DNA from 3 places in the Cryobacterium sp. TMB3-10 genome. Region 3 is predicted to be linked to each of the others. Evidence: riboswitches for the same ligand, from Rfam matches in the RefSeq annotation. Region 3 holds a riboswitch; each other region holds the start of a gene.
What was found. Region 3 has a riboswitch for thiamine pyrophosphate ahead of E3T22_RS11265 (ECF transporter S component). Riboswitches for the same ligand answer to the same signal wherever they lie in the genome.

Region 1 (9,952 bases), on a different contig from region 3:
CCAGTACTGCTCGGTGCACAGGTCGAAGTCGGCGAGGCCGGCGGTGATCGGATGCTCCCGGCCGAGCGGCGTCATCTGCACCGTGTAGTCCAGGTAGTTGTTCTCCTGCGCGCCGTCGACCCGGTCCGCGGGCGGTTTGCCCGGGTGGGTGGCGAACTGGCCGCCGATCAGCTGCAGGTAGTCGGCGGAAGCCCGGAACGAGTCGGCGATGCCGCCGTGCCAGCCCGTGAGACCGGTGCCGGCGGCCACCGCCGCGCGAAGTCCCGCGACCTGGTCGCCGCTGATCTCACTCATCGTGACGCTCTGCACGATGAGGTCGAACCGGGCCATCTGCTCGGCGTCGGCGTAGATCTCGGGTGACTCCTCGATCTGCACCGAGTAGTCGTGTGCGGCGAGGAACGGTAGGAACATCGCCGTGGCGGCGACGGGGTGGTGGCCGTCCCAGCCTCCTCGAACGATCAGGGCGTTGTGCTGGGTCATGCGGTTCTCCGTTCCACGGGCGTCGTCTGGGATCTGGCCTTGGCGCTCGCCTCGACCGCGGCGAGTACCCGTTGAACATCGAGCGCCTCGACGAAGCCCGGCGAGGGCGCGGTTCCGGCGCCGATGGCGGTCACGAAATCGACAATCTGGTGGGTGAACAGGTGCTCGTAGCCGAGGCCGTGCCCGGTGGGCCACCAGTTGGCGACGTAGGGATGCACGGGATCGGTGACGACGATGCGGCGGAAACCCTCGGCCTCGGGGTCGGTACCGCGGCCGTCGAAGTACTCGAGTTCGTTCATCCGCTCGAAGTCGAAGGCTATCGATCCGCTCTCACCGTTGATCTCGATGCGGTTCGCGTTGCGACGGCCGGTGGCCATCCGGGTGGCCTCGAACACTCCCAGGGCCCCGCCGGAGAAGGTGGCGGTGAACACCATCGCATCGTCGACCGTGACCGGCCCGCGGGCCGCGTCGGGGTCGGCGACACCGCCGAGTCCGGCCGCCGCGCCGCGCTGCGGACGTTCGGTGACAAAGGTGCGCAGGGTCGCAGAGACCTCGGTGATGCTCTCGCCGGTGAGCCATTGCGCGGTGTCGATGCTGTGGGCGCCGATGTCGCCGAGCGCCCCGGAGCCGGCCTTGGCCTTGTCCAGCCGCCAGCTGAGCGGGGCCGCCGGATCGCTCAGCCAATCCTGCAGGTAGTCAGCCCGCACGTGCCGGATAGCGCCCAACCGGCCCTCGGCGATGAACCGGCGGGCCAGCGCCAGCGCCGGCGTGCGGCGGTAGCTGAAGCCGCACATCGACAGCACGCCGGACTGGGCGGCCTGCTCGGCGGCGTCGGCCATCGCCACGGCTTCAGCCACGGAATTGGCCAGCGGCTTCTCGCACAGCACGTGCTTGCCGGCCGCGAGGGCGGCCAGGGCAATCTCGGCGTGGGTGTCACCCGGAGTGCAGATGTCGATGACGTCGATGTCGTCGCGGGAGACGGCTTCGCGCCAGTCGGTCGACCACTCCTGCCAGCCCAGTTTTGTGGCCTGCGCGGCGGTGGTGTCAGCGGACCGGCCCACGAGCAGCGCCATTTCGGGTTCTCGGGGAAGGTCGAAGAACCTCGGCGCCGTGCGCCAGGCCTGCGAATGGGCCGCGCCCATGAACGCGGTTCCGATCAACGCCACCCGCAGTGGGGTCTGGTCTGCCATTCGCGCTCCTTCAGTCGACACCATCGTCGGACGCTTGTCCTCTGCGAGGATGGCAGCACCAGCACCACCCCGGCACTTTTTTGCGCAAAAATGGTGGGAGGAGGCAGGGTGATGGGCGAAACGGCACGGGTGACACTCAGTGATGTCGCCGAGCGAGCGGGAGTGTCCATCGCCACGGCCTCACGCGCCCTGGCCGGGCGCGGCGAACTGGGTCTGGCCACCCGGGAACGGGTTCTGGCGGCCGCGACCGCGCTGGGCTACGACCGGGGCACGTCGTCGCGCGGACGGCCCAGCACCCTGGACACGCGATTGATCGAGCTCGTGCTCGGCTCCTTCGACGATGCCTGGACCGACGAGGTCACGGCGGGTGCGCGGCGCAGTGCCTTCGAGCACGGCTACGACCTCGTGCTCACCCTCGAGCGGGACGACCCCGCCGACGACTGGCCCGCGCGGGTCGCCACCCGCCGGCCGTCCGGCGTGATCCTGGGCCTCATCAGGCCCACCCGTCGGCAACTCACCGAGCTGCGGGGGCTGAGGATCCCCCTGGTGTTGCTGGACCCGCGGTCAGACCCCAACGGCGAGCTGGCCAGCGTGGGCACGACCGACCACCAGGGCGGTTACGACGCCGGCGCGCACCTGGCCGCCACGGGCCTCGGCCGCTTCGCCGTGATCACCGGCACCCCGCGGTTCAGGTTCGGTAAGGCTCGCGAGGAGGGCTTCCGCCGCGCGATCGCCGAGCACGCGCCCGGCGCCCCGGTCACGCGCGTGGACGTGGGCTGGGACGGCGCTGGTCTCAGCACCGCGATCCCCGACCTGTTCTCCGGTGACCGTACCCCTGTGGGCGTCTTCGCCTGCAACGACGCCATGGCCCTGGCGGTGTACCCCGCGGCCCGGCGGGCCGGGCTGCGCATTCCCGCGGACATCAGTGTGATCGGCTTCGACGACGAACCGCGCTCCATTGTGGCGTCACCTCCGCTGACCAGCGTGCACCAGCCGCTGGGGGCGATGGCCGCCCGCGCGGTGGCCCTCGTGCACGAAATGCGCGCCCGCGGCGGGGAGCACTTCGACAGGATCGAGCTGCCGACCCGGCTCGTGTTGCGCCAGTCCACCCTCGCCACCCCTCCGCGAACTGTGCCTTGAGCGCTAAAACCTCAGGTTTTCGGTGCGAAAGTCACGGCTCGCGGGGCGGTAATTTGGGGGAATGGAGATACGGGAAGCCCGGGAGGGCGACTGGGGCGCGATCTGGCCCTTTTTGCGGGACGTTGTGGCGGCCGGCGAGACCTATTGCTGGCCACGGGACACCAGCGAGGCCGACGCTCAGGCGTGGTGGCTGGGCAAGCCCGGCGGCCGGGTCTTCGTGGCCGAGGACCACGGCCGGGTGCTCGGCACCGCCGAGCTGCACCCCAACCAGCCGGCGGCGGGAGGTCACGTGTGCAACGCCGGCTTCATGGTGGCCCCGCAGGCGGCCGGTCGAGGCATCGGCCGCGCCCTGGCCGAGCATGTTCTCGGGCAGGCCGCGAACGCGGGGTTCCGCGCGATGCAGTTCAACGCCGTGGTGGAGACCAACCACAACGCCGTGAGCCTCTGGCAGAATCTGGGCTTCAGCATCCTCACCACGGTGCCCGGCGCCTTCCGTCATCCGGTGCACGGCTATGTGGGCCTGCACGTGATGCACAGATCGCTGCTGCCCTGACTACTGCCCTAATATCCGTCGCCCACTGTTCACCCCACGGCCCTAGGGTGAACGCATGACCGAGACACTCGACGGCAACGGCGCCGCCCACGCCCCCGCGGCCCACACTCCCGCCCGCGCCGCCGTCGTCGCCTGGAGCCTGTGGGACTGGGGCTCGGCCGCTTTCAACGCCGTGGTCACCACGTTCGTCTTCTCGGTCTACCTCACCGGCTCGTCATTCGGCGACGAGGGCGACGTCGCCGCCCAGCTCGGCTGGGCACTCGCGATCGCCGGGTTCCTGATCGCCGTGCTCGCCCCGGTCACCGGCGCCCGCTCGGACTCCTCCGGCCGGCGCAAGTTCTGGCTCGGCGTGAACACCTTCATCGTGGTTGGCCTCACCGCCGGTATGTTCTTCGTGCTGCCCACTCCGGAGTACCTGCTGCTCGGCCTGGTGCTGCTGGCCGCCGGCAATGTGTTCTTCGAGCTCGCCGGGGTCAGCTACAACGCCATGCTCGCGCAGGTCTCGACGCCACGCACCATCGGCAAGGTGAGCGGTTTCGGCTGGGGCATGGGCTACATCGGTGGCATCGTGCTGCTGCTGATCGTCTACTTCGGCTTCATCAGCCCCGAGGTGGGCCTGTTCGGCGTCACCAGCGAAGACGGGCTGGCGGTGCGGGTGACGATGCTCATCGCCGCCGCATGGTTCGGCCTGTTCGCGCTGCCGCTGCTGTTGCGGGTGCCCGAATACCGGGCGCCGGATGCCGCGAAGCGCGCCAAGGTCGGCTTCTTCCAGTCCTACGTCGAACTGGGCCGCGACGTGGCCAAGCTCTGGAAGACCAACCGCCAGGTCGTCTACTTCCTGTTCGCCAGCGCCATCTTCCGTGACGGCCTGGCCGGCGTCTTCACCTTCGGCGGGGTACTTGCCGCGTCGGCGTTCGGCTTCTCCCCCGGCGAGGTGATCATCTTCGCGATCGCCGCGAACGTGGTGGCCGGAGTCGCCACCATCAGCGTGGGAGTGCTCGACGACAGGCTGGGCGCCAAGCCCGTCATCGTCACCGCCCTGGTGGGCCTCATCGTCAGCGGCAGCCTGGTGTTCCTGCTGCACGACGGCGGCCAGATCGTCTTCTGGACCGCCGGCCTGGCCCTGTGCCTGTTCGTGGGGCCCGCCCAGTCGGCCAGCCGCACCTTCCTGGCCCGGATCATCCCGGCCGGCCGGGAGGGCGAGGTGTTCGGCATGTACGCCACCACCGGTCGTGCCGCCAGCTTCCTGGCCCCCACGGCGTTCGCACTGGCCGTGACCATCTTCGGCGAAACCTACTGGGGCATCCTGGGCATCGTGCTGGTGCTTGTCATCGGCTTGCTGTTGTTGCTGCCGGTCAAGGCCCGGCAGAACCAGATGGGCTGAGCCCTCGAGGCGGTGGCTCCGGATGCGTTCCGGCCGCCGCCCAGAGCGCGTGGAAGTGGTTGATCGGGCCGTGCCCGCCGCCCACCTCGAGCCGGTCGGCGGAGGCCACGCTGTCGCTGAGCCAGGCCTTCGTCTCGGTCAACGCCCGCGGCCAGTCCCGGTGCCGGGCCGCCAGCGTGGCCAGGGCCGACGACATCGAACAGCCGGTGCCGTGGGTGTTCACGGTGTTGATGCGCGGCGCGGAGACCTGCACGATGTGGGCCCGCCCTGGCTCGGTGCCGGCCGCGTCGACGAGGGCATCCGGGCAGGCCGGACCGGCCAGGTGGCCGCCCTTGACCAGCACCCGGGTGCCGCAGGCGCGGGAGAGCCGCTCGCCCTGCTCGAGGGCCACTGCCCAGTCGGCGGCCTCGGGTTCGTTCACGAGCACGGCCAGCTCGGGCAGGTTCGGGGTGACCAGGTGCACCAGCGGCACCAGGGCGCGGAGCGCGGCCTCGGCGGACGCGTCGAGCAGCCGGTCGCCGCTGGTGGCGATCATCACCGGGTCGAGCACGATCACGGATGGCCGCACCCGGGCCAGCCACGCGGCCACGGTCTCGATGAGGTCGGCCTGGCCGAGCATGCCGATCTTCACGGCGTCGATGGTGACGTCGTCGCTGACCGCGTCGAGCTGTTCCACGAGGAAGGACACCGGCGGGATGTGCACCGAACGCACCCCGCGGGTGTTCTGGGCGACGAGCGCGGTGACCACGGCCATGCCGTAACCGCCGTTGGCGGCGATGCTCTTGAGGTCGGCCTGAATCCCGGCGCCGCCGGTGGGGTCGGTGCCGGCGATGCTGAGCACCCGGGGGATCTCCCTCGGCCCGGTCATCGGGTCCACTCCCGGCGCAGGGCGCTGGCGGCGGCACGGGCATCCGGAGCGGCGCAGACGGCCGACACCACGGCCACCCCGGCGGCCCCGGCCCGGCGCAACGGCCAGACATCCGCGAGCCCGATGCCGCCGATCGCGACGCAGGGCAGCGCACTCGTGGCGGCCAGCGCGGCGAAGCCGGGCACCCCGAGCACGGGCGGATGGTCGGGTTTGGTGCTGGTGGCCCGGATGACGCCGACGCCCAGGTAGTCCACGGTTCCGGGGGGCAGCGCGAAGACCCTGTCGAGCTCGGCCGGGGTGTTGGCGGTGATGCCCACAATCGCGTCGGAGCCGACCCTGTCGCGCACTCTGGCCACGGCTTCGTCGCCCTGGCCCACGTGCAGGCCGTGCACGGCGGCGCCCTCGGCGAGCGCCCGCAGGTACACGTCGACCCTGTCGTTGACGACCACGGTGGCGCGGTCACCGACCGCGTCGGCCACCTGCAGCAGCAGGCGCAGCACGTCGTCGTCCGACCCGGTCTTGTCGCGCACCTGCACGGTGGTGATGCCGCCGGCGACGGCGTCGATCACGGTTCTCAGCACGCCCCTGGCAGCGCACAGGGCAGTGTCGGTGACGAGGTAGAGCGAGAGATCGCTCACGCCAGCCGCGCCCGGTCGATGACGGTGGCGCCGTCGAGGGAGTGCAGCCGGTCGAGGAAGTGCGCCGCGAAACTGCCCGGCCCGGCCGCGTCGGCGGCGGCGAGTTCGGCGGCGACGGTGTACAGCAGCGTGGCGGCGGCGGTCGCGGCGAGCGTTGCGCCGGGTTCGTCACGGTCGACGAGCGAGAGCACGGCGGCGGTCACCGCGCCGAGCGCGCATCCGCCGCCGGTGACCCGGGTGAGCAGCACGTGACCGTTGGCCACCCGGATGGTCTGCGAACCGTCGGTGATGAGGTCGACCGCGCCGGACACGGCTACGCTCGCTCCGGTGCTGCGGGCGAGCAGGGCGGCGGCGTCGGCGGCGCCCTCCGGCGAGTCGGTGGCGTCGACGCCTCGGCCGCCGGTGCCCAGCTGGGCCAGGGCGATGATCTCCGACGGGTTACCGCGGATGGCCGTGGGCCGGAAGTGCAGCAGCTCGCGAGCCAGCCCGGTGCGCACCGGCAGCACGCCGATCGCGACGGGGTCGAGCACCCAGGGGGTGCCGGCGGCGTGTGCGGCCGACGCGGCCTCGAGCATCGCACTGCGCTGCTCGGCGTGCGGGGTGCCCACGTTCACCAGCACTCCGGAGGCCACCCCGGCGAACGGTCCGGCCTCGGTGGGCACGTCCACCATCGCGGGCGCGGCTCCCAGGGCCAGCAGCACGTTGGCGGTGAAGTTGGTCACCACCGCGTTGGTGAGGCACTGTACGAGAGGTTGGCTCTCGCGCAGACGGCCGAGCAGATGGGCAGCATTCTCTGGTGTCAGACGGATGGTCATCCGGGACATCCCTTCGCTAGTACGAACTAGATCAGGTTCAACGGGTGTTTTCTCAGCCCCGGCCGTTTGGCAGGGCACCCCGTGTCACTACCGAAACCCTAGCGGCCGGATTGTTCACACCCGGACTAGTAGTCGAAATCGTCGACGGCGAACCACGGCACCGGCACCGCCGGGTCCAGAAGCGCGAGCGGATCCACCTCGAAGGTCTCCAGCACCACGCTGACGCCAGGTGACACGAGCGCCTCCACACCGACATCGCCGACGACGGGTAGCCTGACCATTCCGCCACCCTGCCGGACGGCGGCCGTGAGGGCTGCTACGAGCGCGGTCACGTCGCACGAGCTGCGCAATCGGAACAGGCGCTCGCCGACCGTGAGGGTGTGAGCCTGCATGACATCTCCCTCGGTGTAGATCTCACGCTAAGACCAAAGCGGCGACGTGTATACACGGTTGACAGCGCTGCGTCTTTGTCTTTGTCTGAAACCCTCCAGCGTTTACACCGGCGCACCCGGCACACTGGACCGATGACAACCACACTGCTGAACAAGGCCGAACTCCTCAACGCCCTGCACGTGCCCGGCACGCCACTGATCGTCACGAACGTGTGGGACGCGATCACCGCCAAGATCGTCTCCGAGACCCCGGGCGTGAAAGCCCTCGCCAGTGCCTCGCACTCGGTGTCCAACGTGCGCGGCCTGCCGGACGGCGAGGGCCTCACCGTCGACGAGGCCATCATCGCCGCCCGCATTATCACCGGAGCGACCGACCTGCCCGTCTCGGTCGACTTCGAGAAGGGCTACGCGGCGGATTCCGCGGGGGTCGCCCGCAACGTGCGCCGCCTGATCGAGGAGGCCGGGGCCGCCGGCATCAACATCGAAGACTCCGTGGGCGCCACCAAGGCGCCGCAGTTCGACATCCCCACCGCGGCCGCCCGGGTCGCCGCGGCGCGGGAGGGCGCCGAGGCGGCCGGAGTGCCGCTGGTGATCAACGCCCGCGTCGACACCCTCGCGGGCGGCGGCGAGTGGGCCGAGGCCGTTCAGCGTGCCAACGCCTATCTCGACGCCGGCGCCGACGTGATCTTCTTCCTCGGCCTGGGCGACGAAGACAAGGTCAAGCGCGCCCTCGACGAGGTGAACGGCCGCATCTCCGTGATCGGGAACCCCGGCGCCGTTCCCCTGGCCCGGCTGGCCGAACTCGGCGTCTCCAGGGTCAGCTTCGGCCCCGGTACCCTCGGCCTGGCCCTCGCCGCGTTGCAGCGCGCCGCCGCCCAGCTCACCGCGCTCGGCGATTACCCCGACGACCTCGGCTTCCCCTTCGAGCTCTAACCCGGCCTCAGCGTGGGCGGCTCGGTACGGTGGGGTCATGCCCAGCTTCGCGTCGCACGATGAGACCGTTCTGCACTACGACGTTCTGACCCCGGATGCGGCGGGCGCGCCTGAGCGCCCGCCGCTGGTCGTGCTGGCCGGCGGGCCGGCCCGGCATCCGGAGTACCTGGGCGATCTGGCCGGGCTCACCCGCCTGCGCACCCTCGTGGTGCTGCACCAGCGGGGCGTGGGGGCGTCGTCGCCATCGCCCACCGCGCCCGCCGCATCCTGGCCGGCCCTGGCCGACGACGTCGAGGCGCTCCGCCGGCATCTGGGGCTGGCCGAGATCGAGCTGCTCGGCCACTCGGCCGGCACCCGCGTCGCGCTCGCCTATGCGGCCCGCCACCCTCATCGGCTGGCGAGCCTGTGCCTGCTCACCCCGCCCGCGCAGTGGCTCGTGACCGTCCCCGACGACAGCTCGCACATCATCACGGGGCACCGCGCCGAGCCCTGGTACGCCGATTACGTCGCGCACCGGATCGCGGCGACGGCGGCGACGACCGCCTCCGACCTGAACCACCTGTTCCCCTACCTCGCCCCGATCGCCTGGTCGCGGTGGACGGCCCAGGCCCGGGAGCACGAGGCGACCGGCGCCTGGCATCCCGCGGCGCAGGACCTGTTCTTCGCCGGGGCCGACCCGGCGGGCATCCTGATCGGCCTGGCGCAGGTGCACTGCCCGGTTCTGGTGGTCGCGGGCGCCGACGACGGCCTGACCGGGCTGGCCCCGGTGCTGGCCGTCGCGGACCTGTTCACGAACGGTCGTGCAGTGACCATCGCCGGCGCCGGGCACTACCCGTGGGTGGAGCAGCCGCAGGCGTTCACCGCGGCGCTGGCCGGTTTCTACCGGCGCCCGGCGGACACGGCCTAGACCCTCCGACGCCGGCCGCCGCGGGGCGCGGCCGTCAGAGCGGGGTGGGATCGAACAGCACGTGAGAGCGGCCCGTCATCGCGTCCTCGGCGACCCGGGCCCGCACCCCGTAGACGTCGCCGATGAGCTCGGGCGTGAGCACGTCTCGCGGGCTGCCCCCGGCGACCGCGCGTCCGTCCTGCAGGACAAGCACACTGTCGCAGAAGGTGGCCGCGAGATTCAGGTCGTGCAGGGCCACGATCGCGGTGACCGGCAGGTCGGCGACGAGGGCCAACAGCTCCAGCTGATGCCGGATGTCGAGGTGGTTGGTGGGCTCGTCGAGCAACAGCTCGGTCGGCTCCTGCGCGAGAGCCCGCGCGATGTGGGCGCGCTGGCGCTCCCCGCCCGACAACGTGCGCCAGAGTCGGTCCGCCTTGTCGGTCAGACCCACGTGCGCCAGTGCGCGGTCGATCGCCCGCGCATCGTCTGCGGTGTCCCCGCCGAAGAGCGACCGGTAAGGCGTGCGGCCCAGCCGCACGACGTCCCGTACCAGAATGTCCACCTCGGTCTCCGCGTGCTGCGTGACGGTCGCCACGGTTCGGGCGACGTGGCGGCGACGCACCGAGGTGAGGTCGGCCCCGTCGAGCGTGATCCTGCCGGTATCGGGTGCCGA
Region 2 (9,952 bases), on a different contig from region 3:
CGGTGGCCTTTCGCTGCTGGCAGCGGTCGCCGCCCTCGCCGGCACCGCCACACTCACCCTGCTTCTGGTGTTCTCGCCGCCGACCGGTCGCTGGGGCCTCGGCGGGCGCAGCGTGCTCGCCGGGTATGCAGGAGTGATCTTCGCGGCGCTGTCATTGCTCCTTGCGGCCGAGTGGATTCCCGGTGAACCGGGCGCTGCCGGCGGTCCCGCGGTCCTCGCAGCCGCGGTCCTCGGCTTCACCCTGGCCGGTGGCCCGCTCTGGATCGGCCTCATCGCGGTGCTCCTCGGGCGCACGGTGCTCCTCCCTCGGGGCATCGGGACGCAGCGGCTGTCCGCCTCCGAGCGTTCACGATTCGGTGCCGTCCTCATCGCGGCCGGCCTCTGTCTTGCCGCTATCGCCACCTCCGGCGCGTACCTCGTTGCGGTGCACGGCGGCCTGGACTACGCCTGCGCCGTGGAGGGGCCGTTCTCTCCCCTCGCCGAGCTGTCGGAGCGCGCCGGCGTCGTCAGCGGCAGCTTCTCCTGGTGGCCGCTCGGCCGTAGCTGCACCTGGGCCGCAGCCAGCGGAGGCACGGTCCTCGCCACCTCGGGCTGGAGTCACACGGCACTCGTCCTGGCTTCGCTCGGCCTCGCCGCGGCGGGCATCGCCCTGCGAACAACCAGGGCGGGTCAGAGGGATGCGCCGGCCGGCAGCGCGCGGTAGCGCCGCATTCACTCGGGCGGCGGCGGCCGACCGGGCCGACTCGGCCGAACTCGGTACGTAAAGGCGGAGGAATTCGAGAAACGCCGCGTTGCGCAGGCGCGCGCGGCGGTGTTTCCCGAAAAAGTCCGCCCCGACGTGCGGTCCAGGACGGGGGTCAGTGCGCGGCGGGAGTCGCCGGCCGCACCGAGGACGCCAGTGCCGCGAGCACGTCGGCCGGGGTGGCCGCCATCTCGATCGAGGCGCGGAACGAGGGCTTCATCAGGCTGCGGGACAGCTGGGCGAGCACCTTGAGGTGCTCGGTGCCGGCGGCGGCCTCCGGCACGGCGATCATGAAGATCAGGTGCGCAGGGGCCTCGTCCAGCGAGTTCCAGTCAACGCCGTCTCGGCTGCGCGCGAACGCGAGCACCGGGGAGGTGGCGCCGTCGGACTTGGCGTGCGGAATCGCGATGCCCTCGCCGATGCCGGTCGTGCTGATCAGTTCACGGTCCATGGCCGCCTGCACGACGGCGTCGACGTCGAGTACCCGCCCGGTGGTCTGCATCAGACCGGCCAGACGACGGATGACGGCGTCCCGGTCGGTCTCGTCGATGTCGAGCACGATGGTGCGTTCGTCGATGTAGTCGAGCACGGTCTTCGGGGCGGGGGCCACCGGCTCGGCGGCAGCAGGCGCGGCAAGAACCGGCGCCGCAGCCACGGGCGACACGGCACTCGCCGCAGCACCCGGCGCGGCAACCGGCACAGCGGCATCCGCAGCGGCACCGGCGACCGCAACCGCGGCAGCATCCGCCGGCACGACCTTGCGCACCGAGATGCCGATCAACAGCACCGACACCAGAGCGGTGACGGCCACACCGGAGAGAATCGCGACGAAGTACATCGGCACGCCGCTCACGGCACCGAAGACGGCCACGATCGGGCCGCCGTGCGGCACGGCGTTGGTGACCCCGGCGATCGCGGCGATGGCACCGGCGACGGCGCCACCGAGCACGTTCGCGGGGATGACCTGCAGCGGGCGGGCCGCCGCGAGCGGGATGGCGCCCTCGGTGATGCCGAAGAAGCCCATGAACAGCGCGGCGATGCCGGCCTCGCGTTCCACCGGGGTGAAGAACCGGCGACGGATGACCGTGGCCAGCCCCATGCCCAGCGGCGGCACGGCGATGGCCGCGGCGACCATGCCCATCGGGCCTGGGTTGCCGGAGGCGATCAGCGCGGAACCGAACAGGAACGCCGTCTTGTTGATCGGGCCGCCCATGTCGAACGCGACCATCGCGCCCAGGATCAGGCCGAGCACGACGACGCTGCCGCCGTCGAGGCTGGAGAGGAAGTCGGTCATCGAGGAGAACACCCAGGCGATCGGCTGGCCGAGGGCGAGCACGAACAGGCCGCCGACGACGAGGGTGGTGATCACGGGGATGACCAGGATCGGCATGATCGGCTTGATGAAGCGGTGCACGGTGATCTTCTTGATGCCCAGCGCCACGAAGCCCACCAGGAAACCGGTGACGATGCCGCCGATGAAGCCGGCACCCGATTCGGAGTTGTAGAAGGAGCCGGTCGTGGCGATCCAACCGCAGATCATGCCCGGTGCGAGCCCGGGCCGGTCGGCGATCGCGTAGGCGATGAAGCCGGAGAGGATCGGCACCATCAGGGTGAAGCCGAGCACGCCGATCTGGTTGATGGTGAACCAGAAGCTGTCCTCGGGGATCACGAGTCCCTGCGGGGTGGCCTCGCCGCCGATCGACAGCGAGATCGCGATGAGCAGCCCGCCGACGACGACGAACGGGATCATGTACGACACGCCGTTCATCAGCGCGCGGTAGATGAAACCGCCGATGTCGCGTTTCCCGGCGCTCGCCGGGGCATCCGTGGTCACGGCGGCGCGGCCGGTGGGGGCGGCGGCCAGCGCCTCGGCGATCAGCGCGGCCGGGCGGTGGATGCCGTCGGAGACGCGGGTGGAGACGATGCGCTTGCCCCCGAAGCGGGACAGGTCGATCTGGGTGTCGGCGGCGACGACGACAGCGTCGGCGCGGTCGATGTCGGCCTGACTGAAGGTGCCTTCGACTCCGACGGACCCGTGCGTCTCGACCCGGATCTCGTAGCCGAGTTCGGTGGCGGCCGCGTCGAGTTTCTCGGCAGCCATGTAGGTGTGGGCGATGCCCGTTGGGCAGGCCGTGATCGCCAGGATCAACACCGTGGGCGGCGCGATGGTGGTGTCGGTCGGGGTGTCAGGCATGGTGCGGTGTCCTTCCAGGACGACGCCGACGACCGGTGGCCCGTCGGCCATGGAGCGCGTGCTCACCCGGTGAAGAATGCAGCAGCCTGTCCAGCGTACAGTTCGGCGCCCGGTGCATTCGAGAGTCTTTCGGCCCTGCCGGCCGCTAGGGTGGGACGCGACACGGGGTGCCTCCGCCGGATGCGGACGCTGAGATCCAAACCCGTCGAACCTGACTAGTTAGCACTAGCGAAGGGATGTCGCCATGAACGTTCACGCCGCCGAATCACGCGGGGATGCCGACCCGGATCTGCGGCCGGAGCCGGGCCGCACCGAACCGTTCAGCAGGCTGCTCTGGGCCGACATCGCCGAAACCCGCACCGCCATCGATGCGTTGCCCTTCATCGCGGAACTCGGCGACGGCAGCCTGTCCGCCGGCCACTTCGCCTACTACCTGGCCCAGGATGCCCTCTACCTCGCCGCGTACTCCCGGGTGCTGGCGCAGGCGAGCGTCCTGGCGCCCACCCCCGCCGAACGGGAATTCTGGGCTACCGGCGCCGCCAACTGCATCGAGGTGGAACTCGAGCTGCACCGCACCTGGCTGACCGGCCATGACACGCGCCCGGCGCCCGGCCCGGTGACCCGGTCCTACGTCGACCACCTGGTCGCGGTCAGCGCGGCAGGCAACTATGCGGTGCTGCTGGCCGCGGTCCTGCCCTGCTACTGGCTCTACGCGGATGTCGGCGAGCGCCTGCACGCCGGCTTCACGGCGAGCCGGCGCGACGCGGCGCATCCGTACGCCGACTGGCTGGAGACCTACGCCGACGAGGGGTTCGCGGCCGCGACCCGGCAGGCAATCCTGCTCACCGACACCGCGGCGGCCACCGCGACGGCCGTCGACCGGGCGCTCATGCGCGCCGTGTTCGCGCGGTCGGCGGCCCTCGAGTTGCTCTTCTTCGACGCGCCCCGGCTGCACGCGCCGGGGTAGCAGACCACAACCATCCGCACCCGCGGATGCATGACTCCTGCGATTCCCAGCCGCCGACCGGCGATCGCCCCGGAATGACGAGGCGGTCGGCCACGCCGGCGGAATCGAGCACGAGTTGTGCTTCGGCGGCGCCGGATCAGGTCAGCGCCACGGTGCGGAAGCCCACGTTGCCGGCCGCGGAATCCGCGGTGTTGGAGGCCCGAGCGGAGTTGCGATACCGGTTGCAATAGGAGTCGTGGCAGAGGTACGAGCCGCCGCGCATCGAACGCTGCTCGCCCGTCGCCGGGCCGGCCGGATTCTCGGCGGGGGAGTGCGCGTAATAGCCCTCCGCCCACCAGTCGGCGCACCACTCCCAGACGTTGCCCACGCTCTGCCAGAGGCCGTAGCCGTTCGGCGCGAACTCCCGCACCGGGGCGGTGCTGAGCCAGCCATCGGCCAGGGTGTTCACCGCGGGAAACCGGCCCTGCCAGATGTTGCAGCGCTGCCCTTCCTCCCACTCGTCGCCCCACGGGTAGCGCCGGCCGGCCAGCCCGCCGCGCGACGCGCACTCCCACTCGGCCTCGGTCGGCAGCCGTCGCCCCGCCCAGGCGCAGTAGGCCAGCGCGTCGTTCCAGCTCACCTGCACCACCGGATGCTCGGCCAGCCCGTCGAGCGACGAACGGGGGCCGGCCGGATGCGCCCAGTCCGCGCCGCGCACCCCCAGCCACCAGGGTGTCTGCGGGGGCTGGCCGACCACGTCATCGATGTCGGCCTGCAACGCGAGGTGGAACACCGCGGAGTAGCCGAACAGCTCCGACTCGGTGCGATACCCGGTATCGGCCACGAACCGGGCGAAGGCGGCGTTGGTGACCGTCGTCGTGTCGATGGAGAAGGCATCCAGCCGCACTTCGTGCACGGGGGTCTCGCCGTCGCCGGGATTGCCCGCGCCGTCGGCGTCGCCCATGGCGAAGACCTGCGCCGGCACCAGCGCCTGGTCGAGGTGATGCCGGACGAGTGAGCCGGGAGCGGCCGGTGCCGGGGGGAGCTGGGACATGGCTGTGCCCGGGGGTGCCTCCGCATCGTCTACGCCCACGGCCAGCCGGGCCTGGCGTATCACCTCGTGTGCGGGCGCGCAGCACCCGTGCTCATCCGTCGTCACGCGCAGACCCTAGCGCTCCTCCGTCGCCGCGACCACCCTGCCGGCGGGACCAGGCTCGCCCCTCCTGATGGCGACTCACGGCATCTGGCGAGTAGAAGCTGGCGCCCGATCAGGGGCAGGGGGTACCGCCAGATTGGACGGTGGCCCATACTGGGCTCCATGGTTCCCCGCTCCGCCCCGAGTTATCGCACGCTCGCCTCGATCAGCAGGATCACTTTGCTCCTGCACCTGCAGCGTCGCGGAACCATGACCGTCGGCGACCTCGCCGAGGCGGCCGGGCTGCATCCCAACACCGCCAGAGAACATCTGCAGCGCCTGGTCGACGATGGTTTCATCACCTGCCAGCCGGAGACCCGCGAGACCAAGGGTCGCCCCCGCATGCTCTACAGCGCGGCGGCCGGTTCCGCCGAGCCCGGTTCGGTGCGCGCGGCCAAGGCCGAAGCCGCACAGCGCCGCGGTGACCTCGTGCGGAGGCTCCTGCCCCTCGAAACCGTCGACACCTCCCCGCGCCAGTGCCAGATGGACGCGCTCGACGACCACCTCGACGCCAGCGGCTTCGATTCCGACCACGACTCTGACGGCACCCACGTGCACCTGCACGATTGTCCGTACAGCGAGATGGTGAAGCTGCACCCCGAGGTGTGCACTGTGCACTTCGGCCTGATCAAGACGCTGCTCGAACAGACGGATGGCCCGCTGCGGGCCGACCGGCTGCATCCGTTGGTCGGGCCGGACATCTGCACCCTCGACCTGCTCGAGCGGGTCCTGGAGCCGGCCGCGGCGGTGCCGCCCGTGGTCATTTACGCTCCCGCTGATTATTAACGGCGTTTCCCGGTTGTAGCGGTTTTCCGCACTCGGGAGACTTGCGCAGAGGGCATCGCTGACCGTGGCGACGCCGGCAGCGCTAGGAGATCTTCGTGAAATCAGTCAAGAATTCTGTCTTTTCACGAAATGGCCGAGCCGGGGCCACATCCGCCAAACCCGGCAGCGACGGTCCCATCACCGACTCAATCCTCAACCTCGGCCGGTTCCTGCGCCGCGGTGAAACCTCCCCAGACCTGCGTTCGTTGTTCCTCGAGGGCGGCCGCGACGCCGACTCGTTCTACCGTGACCGCTGGACCCACGACAAGGAGGTGCGGTCCACCCACGGCGTGAACTGCACAGGCTCCTGTTCCTGGAAGGTGTACGTCAAAGACGGCATCATCACCTGGGAGACCCAGCAGACCGACTACCCCTCCGTGGGTCCGGACTCGCCAGAGTACGAGCCCCGCGGCTGCCCCCGCGGCGCCGCGTTCAGCTGGTACACCTACTCGCCCAACCGGGTGCGCTACCCCTACGTGCGCGGTGTGCTGCTCGAGCTGTACCGCGCGGCCAAGGCCCGCACCGGCGACCCGGTGCTCGCCTGGGCCGAGGTCACCGGCAACCCGGAGAGCGCCAAGGCGTACAAGAGTGCCCGCGGGCAGGGTGGCCTGGTGCGCGCCAGCTGGGACGAGGCCGCCGAGATCGTCGCCGCCGCCCAGGTGCACACCATCAAGAACTACGGACCCGACCGGATCGCCGGCTTCTCGCCGATCCCCGCCATGTCGATCGTCTCCCATGGAGTGGGCAACCGGTTCATCACCCTGCTCGGCGGCACCATGCTCTCGTTCTACGACTGGTACGCCGACCTGCCCGTCGCCTCCCCGCAGGTGTTCGGCGACCAGACGGATGTGCCCGAATCCGCCGACTGGTGGAACTCCAGCTATCTGATCATGTGGGGCTCGAACGTCCCGGTGACCCGCACCCCCGACGCGCACTTCATGGTCGAAGCCCGCTACCGCGGTCAGAAAGTTATCACCGTCTCGCCTGACTACGCCGACAACTCCAAGTTCGCCGACGAGTGGCTGGCCGTGCACCCCGGCACCGACGGCGCCCTGGCCCTGGCCATGGGCCACGTCGTGCTCAAGGAATTCCTCGTCGACCGGCGCACCCCGCAGTTCGTGGACTACATGAAGAAGTTCAGCGACTCCGCCTACCTGATCACCCTCACTCCGCGCGGCGACGCCTACGTGCCCGGTAAGTTCCTCACCGCGGATGCCCTGCCCGACACGGCCTCCACCGTCGCCAGCGCCACCTTCAAGCCCGTGCTGCTCGACCAGGTCGGCCACGCGGTCGTGCCCAACGGCTCACTCGGCCACCGGTTCAGCGAAACCGACGCCGGCAAGTGGAACCTCGACCTGGAGGGCGTCGACCCGCTGCTCTCCATCGCCGACAGCCCCGACCACGACGGCCGGAGCGCCGCCATCGACATGCCCCGCTTCGACGTCTCCGCCCTCACCGGCGAAGAGGGCGAGGAGCACACCGGCGGCGCCGGCGTCATCCGCCGCGGCGTGCCCGTGCGAATGGTGGCCGGCCAGCTGGTCACCACGGTCTTCGACCTGCTGCTGGCCCAGTACGGCGTCAGCCGCGACGAACTGAACCTGCCCGGCGTCTGGCCCACCGGCTACGACGACGCCTCCTCGCCCGGCACCCCCGCCTGGCAGGAGGAGATCACCTCCGTGCCGGCGCAGGCCGCGGCCCGGATCGGCCGGGAGTTCGCGCAGAACGCCGAAGACTCCGGCGGCCGCTCGATGATCCTGATGGGCGCAGGCACCAACCACTGGTTCCACTCCGACACCATTTACCGCGCCTTCCTCGCGCTGACCACCATGACCGGCTGCCAGGGCGTGAACGGTGGCGGGTGGGCGCACTATGTGGGTCAGGAGAAGGTGCGCCCGGTCACCGGCCAGGCGCAGTACGCCTTCGGCCTGGACTGGGTACGCCCGCCGCGCGCCATGATCGGCACCGCATTCTGGTATCTCGCCACCGACCAGTGGCGTTACGACGGCCTCAGCGCCGACACCCTCGCCAGCCCGTTGGCCACCGGCACCTTCACCGGACGCACCACGGCGGACTGCCTGGTCGAATCGGCCAAACGCGGCTGGATGCCCAGCTACCCCACCTTCAACCGCAACTCGCTCGACATCGTCGACGACGCCGATGCGGCCGGGGTCGCCCCGGCCCAGTACGTGGTCGATTCACTCAAGGACGGCAGCCTCGGCTACGCCTGCGAAGACCCGGATGCGCCGGAGAACTTCCCCCGGGTGCTCGTCGTCTGGCGGGCCAACATCCTCGGCTCCTCCGGCAAGGGCAACGAGTACTTCCTCAAGCACCTGCTCGGCGCCCAGAGCGCGGTGCGCGCCCCAGAATCCCCGGAGGAGAAGCGCCCGCACACCATGAAGTGGCATGAGTCGGCCCCGGAGGGCAAGCTCGACCTGATGGTCACCAGCGACTTCCGGATGACGTCCACAACCATCTACAGCGACGTGGTGTTGCCGCCGGCCACCTGGTACGAGAAGCACGACCTGTCCACCACCGACATGCACCCGTTCATCCACTCGTTCAACCCGGCTATCGACCCGCCGTTCCAGTCCAAGACCGACTTCGACATCTTCCACCTGCTGGCCCAGAAAGTGTCCGAGTTCTCCGAGACACACCTCGGTGTGCGCCGCGACCTCGTTGCCACGCCGCTGATGCACGACACCCCCGACGCCATGGCCACCCCGCACGGCATCGTGGTGGAGAACCCCGACCTGATTCCCGGCATCACCATGCCGCGGCTGGTCGTGGTGGAACGTGACTACCCGGCCTTCGCCGCGCAGCTCGGCTCCCTCGGCCCGCTCACCGCCAAGCTCGGCATGACCATCAAGGGCGTCAAATACGACCCCGACAAGGAAATCGAGTACCTCGGCACCAAGAACGGTCTCGTCGAGTCCGGACCGGCGGCCGGCCGGCCGAAGCTGGCCACCGACATCCACGCCTGCGAGATGGTGCTCGCCTTCTCCGGAACCACCAACGGGCGCCTCGGCACCCAGGGTTTCCGGCAGCTCGAGAAGCGCACCGGGCAGAAGCTCGCCCACCTGGCCAGCGACAACGAGGGGCGCCGGTTCACCTTCAAGGATGTGCAGGGCGCTCCGGTTCCCGTGCTCACCTCGCCGGAATGGTCGGGCAGCGAGCACGGCGGACGCCGCTACAGCGCCTTCACTATCAATGTCGAACACCTCAAACCGTGGCACACCCTCACCGGGCGGCAACATTTCTACCTCGATCATGACTGGATGATCGAGCTCGGCGAGCAGCTGCCGATCTACCGGCCGCCGTTGGACATGCACAGACTGTTCGACGACTCGGTCGTCGGCTCAACGAAGTCCACGGGCGCACCCGGCTCGAAGGGTCGCGCCGAGGTGGCCGTGCGCTACCTCACCCCGCACTCCAAGTGGTCGATCCACTCCGAGTACCAGGACAACCTGCTGATGCTCTCGCTCTCCCGGGGCGGACCGACCATCTGGATGTCGCCGCAGGACGCCGACAAGATCGGCGTGCGCGACAACGAGTGGATCGAGTCGTACAACCGCAACGGCGTTGTCGTGGCCCGGGCGATCGTCTCGCACCGGATGCCGGAGGGCACCGTGTACATGTACCACGCCAAAGACCGCACCATCAACGTGCCCGTCGCCGAGACCAGCGGACTGCGCGGTGGCACCAACAACTCGCTCACCCGCATCCTGCTCAAGCCCTCGCACCTGATCGGCGGCTACGCCCAACTTTCATTCGCTTTCAACTACCTCGGCCCGACCGGGAACCAACGCGACGAGGTCACCGTGATCCGTCGACGCAGCCAGGAGGTTGAGTACTAAATGCGCGTTATGGCTCAAATGTCGATGATCATGAATCTCGACAAATGCATCGGCTGTCACACCTGCTCGGTGACCTGCAAGCAGGTCTGGACCAACCGCACCGGCGTGGAGTACGCCTGGTTCAACAACGTGGAGACCAAACCCGGCGTGGGCTACCCGCGCCAGTACGAAGACCAGGAGAAGTGGAAGGGCGGCT
Region 3 (9,952 bases):
GTCTGCAGGCACGGCTCACAGAATGCCGAGGAGAAGAAAATGAGTTCCATGAGGGCTCCTAACCGTTGACCAAGGCGAGAACGGCCACAACCGCGGAAACCGCGGCCAGCAGCAGCGACACCCCGACCAGCACCGCGTGCACGATCAGGAACGACGTCGGCTTGCCGGACTCATCCCGCGCCCTGCCGTCCTGACTGACCCTCTTGTAGAAGCGCGGCCAGACCACGACGTTCCAGACGGCGTTGAGCAGAAGCAGGATGGCGAGTGTTGTAAGCATCGTCATCAGTCTACGAGCGCCGGGCGGCGAGCCGATCAGGGAGCCGCGTCGGGGCCCACCGCTAGACTCGCCCCATGACAAACAGCAGTGACCGGTTGGTATGGATCGATTGTGAAATGACCGGGCTCGACATCAACAATGACGAATTGGTGGAGATTGCGGTGGTCGTCACCGACTTCGACCTCAACATTCTCGACCCCGGCCTCGACATCGTGATCAAGCCCGACGCCTCCGCCCTGGCGAACATGGGCGACTTCGTGCGCAACATGCACACCTCCTCCGGCCTGATCGAGGAGATCCCCAACGGCGTGAGTGTGGCCGAGGCTGAGTACCAGGTGCTCGAGTACGTCCTGCGTTTCGTCCCCGAAGACCAGCGCGCGCCCCTGGCCGGAAACTCGATCGGCACCGACCGGGCGTTCCTGACCCGGTACATGCCGCGCCTGGACAAGCAGTTGCACTACCGCAACGTCGACGTGTCCTCGATCAAGGAACTCGCCCACCGCTGGTTCCCGCGGGCTTACTTCAACGCACCCGCCAAGGACGGCGGCCACCGCGCCCTCGCCGACATCCTCGAGTCCATCCGTGAGCTCGCCTACTACCGCAAGAGCGTGTTCGTGGCCGACCCCGGACCCACGAGTGCGGAAGCAAAATCGCACGCAACGGCCGTTGTGAACATCTTCACCCAAAACGTGTAATAGAATTCTTGAGTTGCCTTCGCTTGAGAAAGCGGAGCGGCACTTGGTGGGTATAGCTCAGCTGGTAGAGCGCCTGGTTGTGGTCCAGGAGGTCGCGGGTTCAAGCCCCGTTACTCACCCCAATGAAACAAGAAGTCCCGGCCCAACAGGCCGGGACTTTTTGCGTGCGCCACATGGCATGCTGAGTGGATGCTCACGCTCAGCCACGACGACTTCGAACGACTCGTCATCGATCAGCTCGATCTGCTCCCCGACGACATGGTCGACGGCCTCGAGAACGTGATCTTCGTCGTCGAGGACCGTCCAGAGGACGGCACCCTGGACACCCTGGGCCTCTACGACGGCGTCGCCCTCACCGAACGCGGCCAGTACGGTTTCGGTGAGATGCCCGACCGCATCATTCTGTTCCGCGAACCGCTGCTGGCCATCGTCGAGGATCTGGACGAGCTGCGCGACGAGGTTCACGTGACCCTCGTTCACGAGATCGCGCATTTCTACGGCATCGACGACGACAGGCTGCACGAGCTGGGTTGGGCGTGAGCCGCAGCCTGAGCGCGGTCGGCTACCCTGAACCATGAGTAGATTTCGACCTGGCCGTGTCCTCGGTATCTCGGTAGGAACTCTCGTGATCTTGATGATCGGGGTGTATGGGCCGGCCACGTTGCTCGGCCCGCTGCCCAGCGCCACGGTCACCGTCACCGCTCCGAACAGTGCCGTGCCGGCGTCCACCCCGGTGCTGCCCGCCGCCGGCTCCAGTGGGCTGCTCGCCGTCACCGCGGTGGACGACACCGCTACGGACGACACCGCTACGAACGACACCGCGACCGGCGGCGACCCCGTCGAGCCCGCACCCGCGACGCTCGGCGTGGACACCATTGCCATCGGCGGCGGCAGCGACCCGGTGCCGATGGCATCCGCCGCCAAGATCATCACGGCCCTCGTCGTGCTGGACGCCAAGCCCCTCGCGGCCGGCGAACCCGGACCGGCCTACTCCTTGGTCACCGCCGACTACCAGGATTACCTCGACTACACGGCCCAGGATGCCCGCACCGTCATCGTGTTTCCCGGCGAGAGCTGGACCGAGCGCGAGATGCTGCAGGCCATGATCCTCGGCTCCAGCAATAACCACGCCGACACCCTGGCCCGCTGGGCGTTCGGCTCCGTCGACGCCTACCTCATCGCCGCCAACGCCTGGCTGGCCGCCAACGGCATGCCGAACACCACGGTGGTCGACGCCAACGGCCTCCTCGACGGCAGCGCCGGGACCGGCACCGACTTGGCGCGCGTCGCGGGCCTGGCCGCGACGAACCCCGTGGTCGCGGACATCATCGCGCAGCCGGCATCCGCTCTGGTCGGCCAGCGCGGCGTCAGGAACACCACGGAGTATCTGCCCGAAGAGGGGATCACCGGTATCTCGCGCAGCTACACCGAATCCGGCGGGGTCTGCTTCCTGTTCACCGGCACCGTCGTCGCCGGCGAGAAGGCCTTCACCTTCGCGGGTGCCTTCCTGGGCGAACCGGACTACGACACCCTCACGGCCGACCTGACGGCCCTGATGGCCTCGGCGCGGGCGGGGGTCACGGAGCTTCCGATCCTGGCGGAGGGTGACGGATACGCGACCCTCACGACGGCGTGGGGCGATTCGGCCGATGCCGTCGTCGCCACCCCCAAGACCCGCTTCGGCTGGCAGGCCGCCGCCGGCACCGACCCTGTCGTGACGCTCGACGACGTCACGACGGGGCGTGCGGGAGCCAAGATCGGCCGGGTCACGGTGGATGCGTTCGGGGAGAGCGTCTCGTCGACGTTGGAGCTCGACAGCAGTCTGACCGACCCGGGTCCGGGCTGGCGCCTGCTGCACCCGGTCCCCGTGGTCAGCGCCCTCGTCGCCAGCTGGTAGTCAGCGGGTGGGCGTAACCGGTTCAGACCGGAGCGTCGTCAGATTCGACGGGATCGCTGTCCGACGAGTCGAAGGCGTAGCGCACGTGCAGCTTGCCCTGCACCTCTCGACTGTCGACCTCGTCGTACCAGAACAGCGATTCCATGCTGTCGACGGCGGCGACCATGCTGATCCGGGCGTCGTGCTTGCCGTGCAGGAGCACGCGGCTGTCGGTCTGGCCCTCGAGGGGACCGTCCACGAATTCCACGGTGTACTCGGTGTTCTCACTCTGCGGGGTAGTCATGACCCCAACTTACTGCTCAGGCCCGGTTTTCGCCTCAGGCGCCGCCGGAGCGCCCAAGCCCAGGCGGGGTGCCCGTGAGACTGACGCCGGCCGATAGTTGGGGCTGCTCCCGGGCTCGGTAGGCCTCCCAGTCGTGCTGCCACTGGTCCCAGTGCGCCTCGAACCCGCCGCCGTCACGGGCCAACGCCCGCCGCTTGCGGATGCCGTCGTCGGCATCCAGCCACACCCTGACGTCGCTCAGGGACGCATGCGCCCGGGCCAGGGCACCGCAGCCCTCGATCACGAGCGGCCGGTCGGGGTCGACGCTATGCCATTCGGCCGGGACGGCCCCCGCCCAGTCGTACCGCTGCCAGGCGGCTGGCCGGCCGGCATGCCGGGCGCCGAGCACCAGCCGGCCGACCTGGTCGACGGCGGCGTCCAGGCCGCCCCAGCCCGGGTAGATGTCATCGAGGCGCACCAGTGTCGGCGCCACCGGTCCCGGCCAGGCGGCCAGCACGGCGTCGGCGAGGGTGCTCTTGCCCGCGCCGCTGGGACCGTCGATGAGGATCACGGCCCGGTCGCCGACCGGATTGCGGTTCAGCGCCCTGACGGCGGCGAGCACCGGTGCGACCAGGTCAGGCGAGCACAAAATGCCACGTCCCCGCCAGAACGGCTGCCGAGATCGCCGCGGCGGCGATGGCAGCCCCGATCAGGACGACCAGTGTGTCACGCGCTCCGAAGACCGATTCCCTGGCCCAGGTGCGCGGTTCGTCGCTGCCGAAACCCCGGGCCTCCATGGCCGTGGCGAGTTTGCTGCCCCGTCGCACCGAAAGAACCAGCAGAGCGAAGGCGAGTCCGCCGAACCGGCGGGCGCGGCCGCGCAGGCCGCCGCCGTCGCCCACCCCGCGGGCCCGCCTGGCCAGGGCCAGGGAATGCCAGTCGTCGATGAACATGCCCACCAGGCGCAGCCCGGCTAGGGCGCCGAGCACGAACCGGGCCGGCAGGCGCAGCACCTGCGCGAGGCCGTCACCGAGGTCGGTGGGATCGGTGGTGGCCAACAGCACGATCCCGGGGATGCCGATGGCCAAGATCCGCAACCCAATCGCGAGGGCCAGGGCCACGGACCCCTCGGTCACCGATACGAAGCCGGCGCTGAACAGCACGGCGCCGGAGTCCTGTCCGTAGAGCACCGTGGTGAGCACGGCGAAGGGAACCGCGATCCACACCGGTGCGGTGCGCAGCCAGAACTGGCGGGCGCTCAGCCCGCACCAGGCCAGCAGCACAGCCTCGAGTGCGAGGGCGACCGCGGCCGAGACCCAATCGATGGACAGCATCAGGGCGCAGCTGATCACCAGCGCCACGGCGAGCTTGGCGACCGGGTTCACTCCAGCGATCGCACTGGGCCGGATCTCCGGCGTCATCAGGCTCACGACGCCTCCCTTCCGGCGGGCGCGCGCAGCCCGGCGGTCACGCTGCGGCCACTCGCCGGCCCGGTTCCAGGCACCAGGGTGAGGCGCGCATCCGCCAGCGCGGCCACGAACTGCTCATCGTGCGTGACCGCCAGGACGGCGGTGCCGGTGTCCAGCAGTTCGGCGAGGAGGCGCACCAGCTCGGCCCAGGTGCGGGAGTCCTGCCCGAAGGTGGGTTCGTCGAGGACGAGCAGCCGGGGCCGGGTCGCCAGCACCGTCGCCACGGACAGTCGGCGCTTCTCGCCGCCGGACAGGGTGAACGGGTTGGCGTCGGCGAGACGGTCCAGCCGCAGTCTGTGCAGCAGCGCGTCCACTCGCTCAGTTTGCTCGGCCCCGCCCAGGCCGAGGGCGCGGGGGCCGATGGTGAGCTCGGCACGCACGGTCCCGGCGAGGAACTGGTGCTCGGGGTCCTGGAAGACGGTGCCGATGCGCGCCAGCAGGTCGCGGGAGCGCCATCGGTGCGGGGCCGGCCCGAGTCCCCCGGCGAGGGCATCCGTTGCGGTCAACCGCCCGCCCGCGGGGGCCAGAAGCCCGGCCAGGGTGAGCGCGAAAGTCGACTTGCCGGTGCCGTTGGGTCCGGTGAGAGCCGTGGCCGTGCCGGCGCGCAGGGCGAGGTCGAGGCCGTGTGCGACGACGACGGCCTGTTTGCGGGCGAACGGCACCCGTCCGACGGCGAGGTCATCGGCGCTGAGCAGGACTTCCGCGCCGGGACCGTCGGAGCGGGGGCGCCGGTCGGGCGTCGCGGGTGGGAACCTGGGTATCCACACTCCGGCGGCGGCGAGCCGCTCCCCTTCGGCGCTGAGCACGCTGTCGGTGGGTCCGTCGGCGAGGATGCCGCCGGCCGGGTCGAGCACCACGATGCGGTCCACGACGTGCTGCCAGACCGCGACGCGGTGCTCGATCACGATGAGGGTCGCACCCGACGCCTCCACGGAGCGCAGCACGGCGTCGCGCACCTCGACGACACCGTCAGGGTCGAGGTTGGCGGTGGGTTCGTCCAGCAGCACCAGGCCCGGGCGCATGGCGAGCACCCCGGCCAGGGCCAGGCGCTGCTTCTGGCCGCCGCTGAGCGCGCTGGTCGGGTGCCGCAGAGGCAGGTCCAGGCCCACGTCCGCGAGGGCCCGACCGACCCGGGGCCAGATTTCGGCGCGCGGAACGGCGCGGTTCTCACAGCCGAAGGCGACGTCGTCGCCCACCCTCGCAAGCACGACCTGCGAGTCCGGGTCCTGCAGCACGAGGCCCACCCGGCCGCGGGACGCGCTGGGGCGGCGGCCGTCGATGAGGAGTTCGCCGGTCTCGTCGCCGTCCTCGTCATCGCCGAGCACACCGGCGAGGGCGTGCATCAGCGTGCTCTTGCCGGCTCCGCTGGGTCCGAGCACGAGCACCCGCTCCCCCGGGCGGATGTCGAGATCGAGCCCGGAGACCGCGGGGCGGGACCGGCCGGCGTGCCGCCAGCCCCAGCCGGAGGCCGTGACCCTGGCGCCGGTCACGGCCGGGCCTCGGCGACGCGGAGCGGGCATCCGGTGCGGGTCACCGGGCAGGCTGGGTGTCGACCCGGTCGGTCGGGCCCGATTCGCGGCCGGCGGCGAACCGGCTCAGCGCGCCGGTGCGGGCGAGTCCGCGCACCGCCAGCCAGGACAGCAGCCCGGCGAGCACGGTACCGGAGACGACGGCGGAAACCAGGTAGACGATCTTGGGGCCGATGTCGAGGGCCGCGTAGCTGGTGAAGGTGGTGTCGAGCAGACCAACGGCGATGCCCGCGCCGGCGCCGGCCAGGAGGGCCACGCCCAGGCGCCAGTTGGCGTACAAGAACAGGGCCAGCACGATCTCCGCGCCCAGCCCCTCGACGACACCCCAGATCAGGGTGGAGAAGCCCCACTGGGTGCCGATGAGCATCGAGACGACGGCGGCGACGACCTCGGTGTAGACGGCCGCACCGGGCTTGCGGATGATGAGTCCGCCGAGCACCCCGGCGAACAGCCAGCCGCCGGCCAGGAGTCCTTCGAGCCCGGGGGTGAAGGCCAGGAGGGCGCTCAGCGGCGACCAGGCCAGGCCCCATGCCCAGAAGATCACGCCGCTGGCGACGCCGATGACGCTGGCCACGACGATGTCGACGACCCGCCATTTCAGCACCCGCGGTTTCCGCGACGTGGAGGGAGAGGTGGCGGACGAAGTCCTGGAAGGCTGGGTGTTGATTGACGCGTGCACTGTACGTGCCCTTTCCGTAGAGGAATACTGGGCACGGGATTGAGAAGCCTCCCTGCGCTGGCATGATCCAGATCAGGTTCGACGGTCGAAGCTGAAGTAGCTTCCTCTCAGCCCGGTTCACCGGACTCCCGTGTTCAGCTTCGAGTATAGAACTCCCCGGGCGCATCCGGGCAATGCAAGGCGTCGCGCGACAATTTCTGCGCGCGAGGATCTCGCTGCTAGTGCTAGCGCTTGAGCGCGCGGATGATGCGCGCGATGGCCTTGCCGGCGACCCAGACGAAGGGGATGCCGACGGCCAGCAGCGAAATCACATTCGGTTCGAAGCGGGCCGCTCCGCCGGACTTAACGTAAGCGCCGATCGGGATGGCCATGCCACCGCCGCCACCGCCGGCCGCCGCGGACTCGTCACCTTCGCCGCCACCGCCAAAGCCGTACTGCACCAGGGCCACCGGAACGATCGTGACGCCCTCGATCTGCACGGGGTCTCCGTAGGCCGACCTGACGCCGATGGATCGAGCGTTTTCTGCGAGCTTCAAGGCGAGATTAGTCATGGTGAGAGGCTACTCCCCCTCTCCCTGCGGCGTCCCGGCGTTCGGTGTTCCGAACGGATGGACATCACGCTTCGGAGCACTTCCGCCGCCCAGCTGCGAGGCCGGCCGCACGATCCCCCGGCCGAACCGGGCGGTGACGGTGTCCACGGCCAGTTCGGCTTCCCGCCAGTCGTCGTCATCGTCCCACAGGCCCATGCCGGCACCATCGCCGGAGCCGAGTTGCTCGGCCCGCACTCCGATCAGGCGCACCCGGATGCCGCGGGCCGCGAGCACGTCGAAGCTCGCGGTGACCTCCTCGTATATCCGCCGGCCCACGTTGGTGGGCTCGGCCAGGGTGCGCGACCGGGTCACCGTGCTGAAGTCGGCGTAGCGGAGCTTGAGCACCACAGTCCGTGCGACGAGGCCGTTGCCGCGCAGCTTGGCGGCCACCGCATCCGCTTGGCGCAGGAGTTCGCTGCGCAACCGGGCGACATCGGTGACGTCATGTTCGAAGGTCACCTCGTGGCCGACGCTTTTCTCCTCGCGTTCGAGGTTGATCGTGCGCGGGTCGATGCCCCAGGACAGATCGTGCAGTTTGTGCGCGCTGGCGACGCCGACGGCACGCTGCAGCATCTCGAGGGGGGCGTGCGCGATATCGCTCACGTGCCGCAGCCCGAGCCCGAGCAGCACCTGTTCGGTGCTGGCGCCCACCCCCCAGAGGGCGCCGACGGGCAGCGGATGCAGGAAAGCGATTGTGTCCTCCGCGGGGATCACCAGCAGCCCGTCGGGCTTGGCCCGTCCGGAGGCCAGCTTGGCCACGAATTTAGTCGACGCGGCGCCGACCGAGCAGGTGAGTCCGGTCTCGGCGAACACACGGGCGCGGATCTTCCGCCCGATCTCGGCGGGTGAACCGTGCACACGCCGGGCGCCCGCGACATCCAGGAACGCCTCGTCGATGCTGAGCGGCTCGACCATCGGCGTCATGTCGGTGAAAATGCCCATCACCTGGCGGGACACCTCCACGTACCGGCCCATGTGCGGCTCGAGCACGATGGCGGCCGGGCAGCGGCGCAGGGCGATAGCCATCGGCATAGCCGAGTTGACCCCGTACTTGCGGGCGACGTAATTGGCCGCTGTCACCACGGACCGACCGGAGCGGTGGCCGATGACGACGGGGAGGTGCACGAGTTCGGGGTGGTCGAGCAACTCGACGGACGCGAAGAACGCATCCATGTCTATGTGCAGCATGGTGGCGGTCGTGTCGTCGACATCGGCGCCGGTGGTCTGCCGGTCGCTGCCATCCTGCCTGCTCACGCCGCACCACACCCTTCTGCCGCTCCGGCCGGAACCAACTCGAAGCTACCTTCGAGAGTACAGGCAGGAGGGGTCGGCATCGAGCTAGAAACCGCCGAAATCTCCACCGCCGCCGAAATCGCCGAATCCGCCGGAGTCGCCACCGAAACCGCCGCCGGAGTCACCACCGAAATCGCCGCCGGAATCGCCTGAGTCCGCCGTGGTCTCGGCGCCCGAGTCGGTGCCGGCGTCACCGGCCGCATCCGCCTCGCCGCCCATATCGGGCAGGAACGCGCCCACCAGCGCCGAGCCGACAACGTAGCCGGCCACGGTACCGAGCAGGGAAGCGCCGAGCATGCTGCCGAAGCCGGGGCCCTGCCGGCCGCCGGCCTGGTCGCCGCCGAAGACCCGGTCCAGGGTGCCCGGCTGGCGGAGTTCGGCCCGGGTGGCGGACTTGGCCAGGGTGGCCGGTTCGGCGTTCGCCGGGCGCTCACCCTCCATCGCGTTCTCGGTCAGCTGCTGGAAGAGCAGGTCGCGCTGCTCGTCGGTGAGCTTGCTGAACGCTTCGGTGTGCACTTGTTCAATGGTCTCCGGCGGTGCGGTGCGCAAGAGGTACCTGTAGCGTTCCACGGCGATCTCGTCGTCGGTGCGCTGCGGGGCCGGCGCGGTGCGGGTCGGCTCCGGTTGTTCGGGTCGGCCCAGGAGGCGATCGAGGAATCCCATGAGTCTGCTCCTTCGCTTTGGTGTCAGCCTAGGCGGCACCAGCCCGGACCGACAGGACCGTGGCCAGCGACTCCAGCGCTTTCACAGGGTCGGGACCGGCCGGGATGAGGACAACGCTCGTGGCTCCGGCGGTGTGCAGCTCATCGATGCGGCGGCGAGCGGATGCGGCGGTGCCGACCACCGCGAGCTGATCGACCCAGCTCTCGGGCATCGCTGCCGCGAAGTCAGCCCGGCTGGCGCTGGCCGAGCGCAGGGCGGCGAACTCCTTCGCGAAGGGCAGCACCGTGATGTGCGGGGCCCAATCGGGGTCGCCGATCCACTCAAGAGCCGGGCGCACCAGGTTGCGGGCCACGGCGGGGTCCTCGTCGACGGCGGCCGCGTTGTAGGCCACCACGTGACGGGCAGCCGACGGGGGGCGGAGGCCGGGGAACCCGAAGCCCTCCGGCGGAGCGTCGCGGCCGGCATCGAGGGCACCGATCGCGGCAGCGAGGTATTCGGGGGTGACGGGCTCGGCCAGCACCACCCCGTCGGCGCAGGCGCCGGCCAGGTGCAAGGACTTCGGTCCGCGCACGCCCGCCAGGATCGGCGGCACCGTGGA

Region 1: linked by a shared signal. The riboswitch ahead of thiM (hydroxyethylthiazole kinase) and the one ahead of E3T22_RS11265 (ECF transporter S component) in region 3 are both predicted to bind thiamine pyrophosphate.
Region 2: linked by a shared signal. The riboswitch ahead of E3T22_RS05825 (hypothetical protein) and the one ahead of E3T22_RS11265 (ECF transporter S component) in region 3 are both predicted to bind thiamine pyrophosphate.

What each region holds. Positions count from the first base shown of each region.
Region 1 covers NZ_SOGH01000024.1:118,231-128,182, forward strand. Annotated here, with positions in the region: gene E3T22_RS13320 (ThuA domain-containing protein) at 1-480, opposite strand, end outside; gene E3T22_RS13325 (Gfo/Idh/MocA family protein) at 477-1,670, opposite strand; gene E3T22_RS13330 (LacI family DNA-binding transcriptional regulator) at 1,782-2,810, shown strand; gene E3T22_RS13335 (GNAT family N-acetyltransferase) at 2,872-3,363, shown strand; gene E3T22_RS13340 (MFS transporter) at 3,419-4,747, shown strand; gene thiD (bifunctional hydroxymethylpyrimidine kinase/phosphomethylpyrimidine kinase) at 4,719-5,615, opposite strand; gene thiE (thiamine phosphate synthase) at 5,612-6,253, opposite strand; gene thiM (hydroxyethylthiazole kinase) at 6,250-7,068, opposite strand; TPP riboswitch at 7,060-7,160, opposite strand; gene E3T22_RS13360 (hypothetical protein) at 7,194-7,460, opposite strand; gene E3T22_RS13365 (isocitrate lyase/phosphoenolpyruvate mutase family protein) at 7,593-8,393, shown strand; gene E3T22_RS13370 (alpha/beta fold hydrolase) at 8,431-9,300, shown strand; gene E3T22_RS13375 (ABC transporter ATP-binding protein) at 9,335-9,952, opposite strand, start outside.
Region 2 covers NZ_SOGH01000013.1:55,510-65,461, reverse strand. Annotated here, with positions in the region: gene E3T22_RS05835 (hypothetical protein) at 1-703, shown strand, start outside; gene E3T22_RS05830 (fructose-specific PTS transporter subunit EIIC) at 858-3,002, opposite strand; TPP riboswitch at 3,090-3,190, shown strand; gene E3T22_RS05825 (hypothetical protein) at 3,181-3,903, shown strand; gene E3T22_RS05820 (formylglycine-generating enzyme family protein) at 4,040-4,936, opposite strand; gene E3T22_RS05815 (metalloregulator ArsR/SmtB family transcription factor) at 5,201-5,863, shown strand; gene E3T22_RS05810 (nitrate reductase subunit alpha) at 6,040-9,756, shown strand; gene narH (nitrate reductase subunit beta) at 9,757-9,952, shown strand, end outside.
Region 3 covers NZ_SOGH01000020.1:665,617-675,568, forward strand. Annotated here, with positions in the region: gene E3T22_RS11215 (thioredoxin domain-containing protein) at 1-50, opposite strand, end outside; gene E3T22_RS11220 (SCO4848 family membrane protein) at 59-277, opposite strand; gene orn (oligoribonuclease) at 352-972, shown strand; tRNA gene E3T22_RS11230 (tRNA-His) at 1,019-1,094, shown strand; gene E3T22_RS11235 (metallopeptidase family protein) at 1,162-1,512, shown strand; gene E3T22_RS11240 (D-alanyl-D-alanine carboxypeptidase family protein) at 1,607-2,869, shown strand; gene E3T22_RS11245 (hypothetical protein) at 2,892-3,152, opposite strand; gene E3T22_RS11250 (ATP-binding protein) at 3,187-3,753, opposite strand; gene E3T22_RS11255 (energy-coupling factor transporter transmembrane protein EcfT) at 3,767-4,561, opposite strand; gene E3T22_RS11260 (ABC transporter ATP-binding protein) at 4,558-6,120, opposite strand; gene E3T22_RS11265 (ECF transporter S component) at 6,131-6,808, opposite strand; TPP riboswitch at 6,840-6,950, opposite strand; gene E3T22_RS11270 (hypothetical protein) at 7,033-7,359, opposite strand; gene dinB (DNA polymerase IV) at 7,369-8,652, opposite strand; gene E3T22_RS11280 (hypothetical protein) at 8,737-9,354, opposite strand; gene E3T22_RS11285 (LLM class flavin-dependent oxidoreductase) at 9,383-9,952, opposite strand, start outside.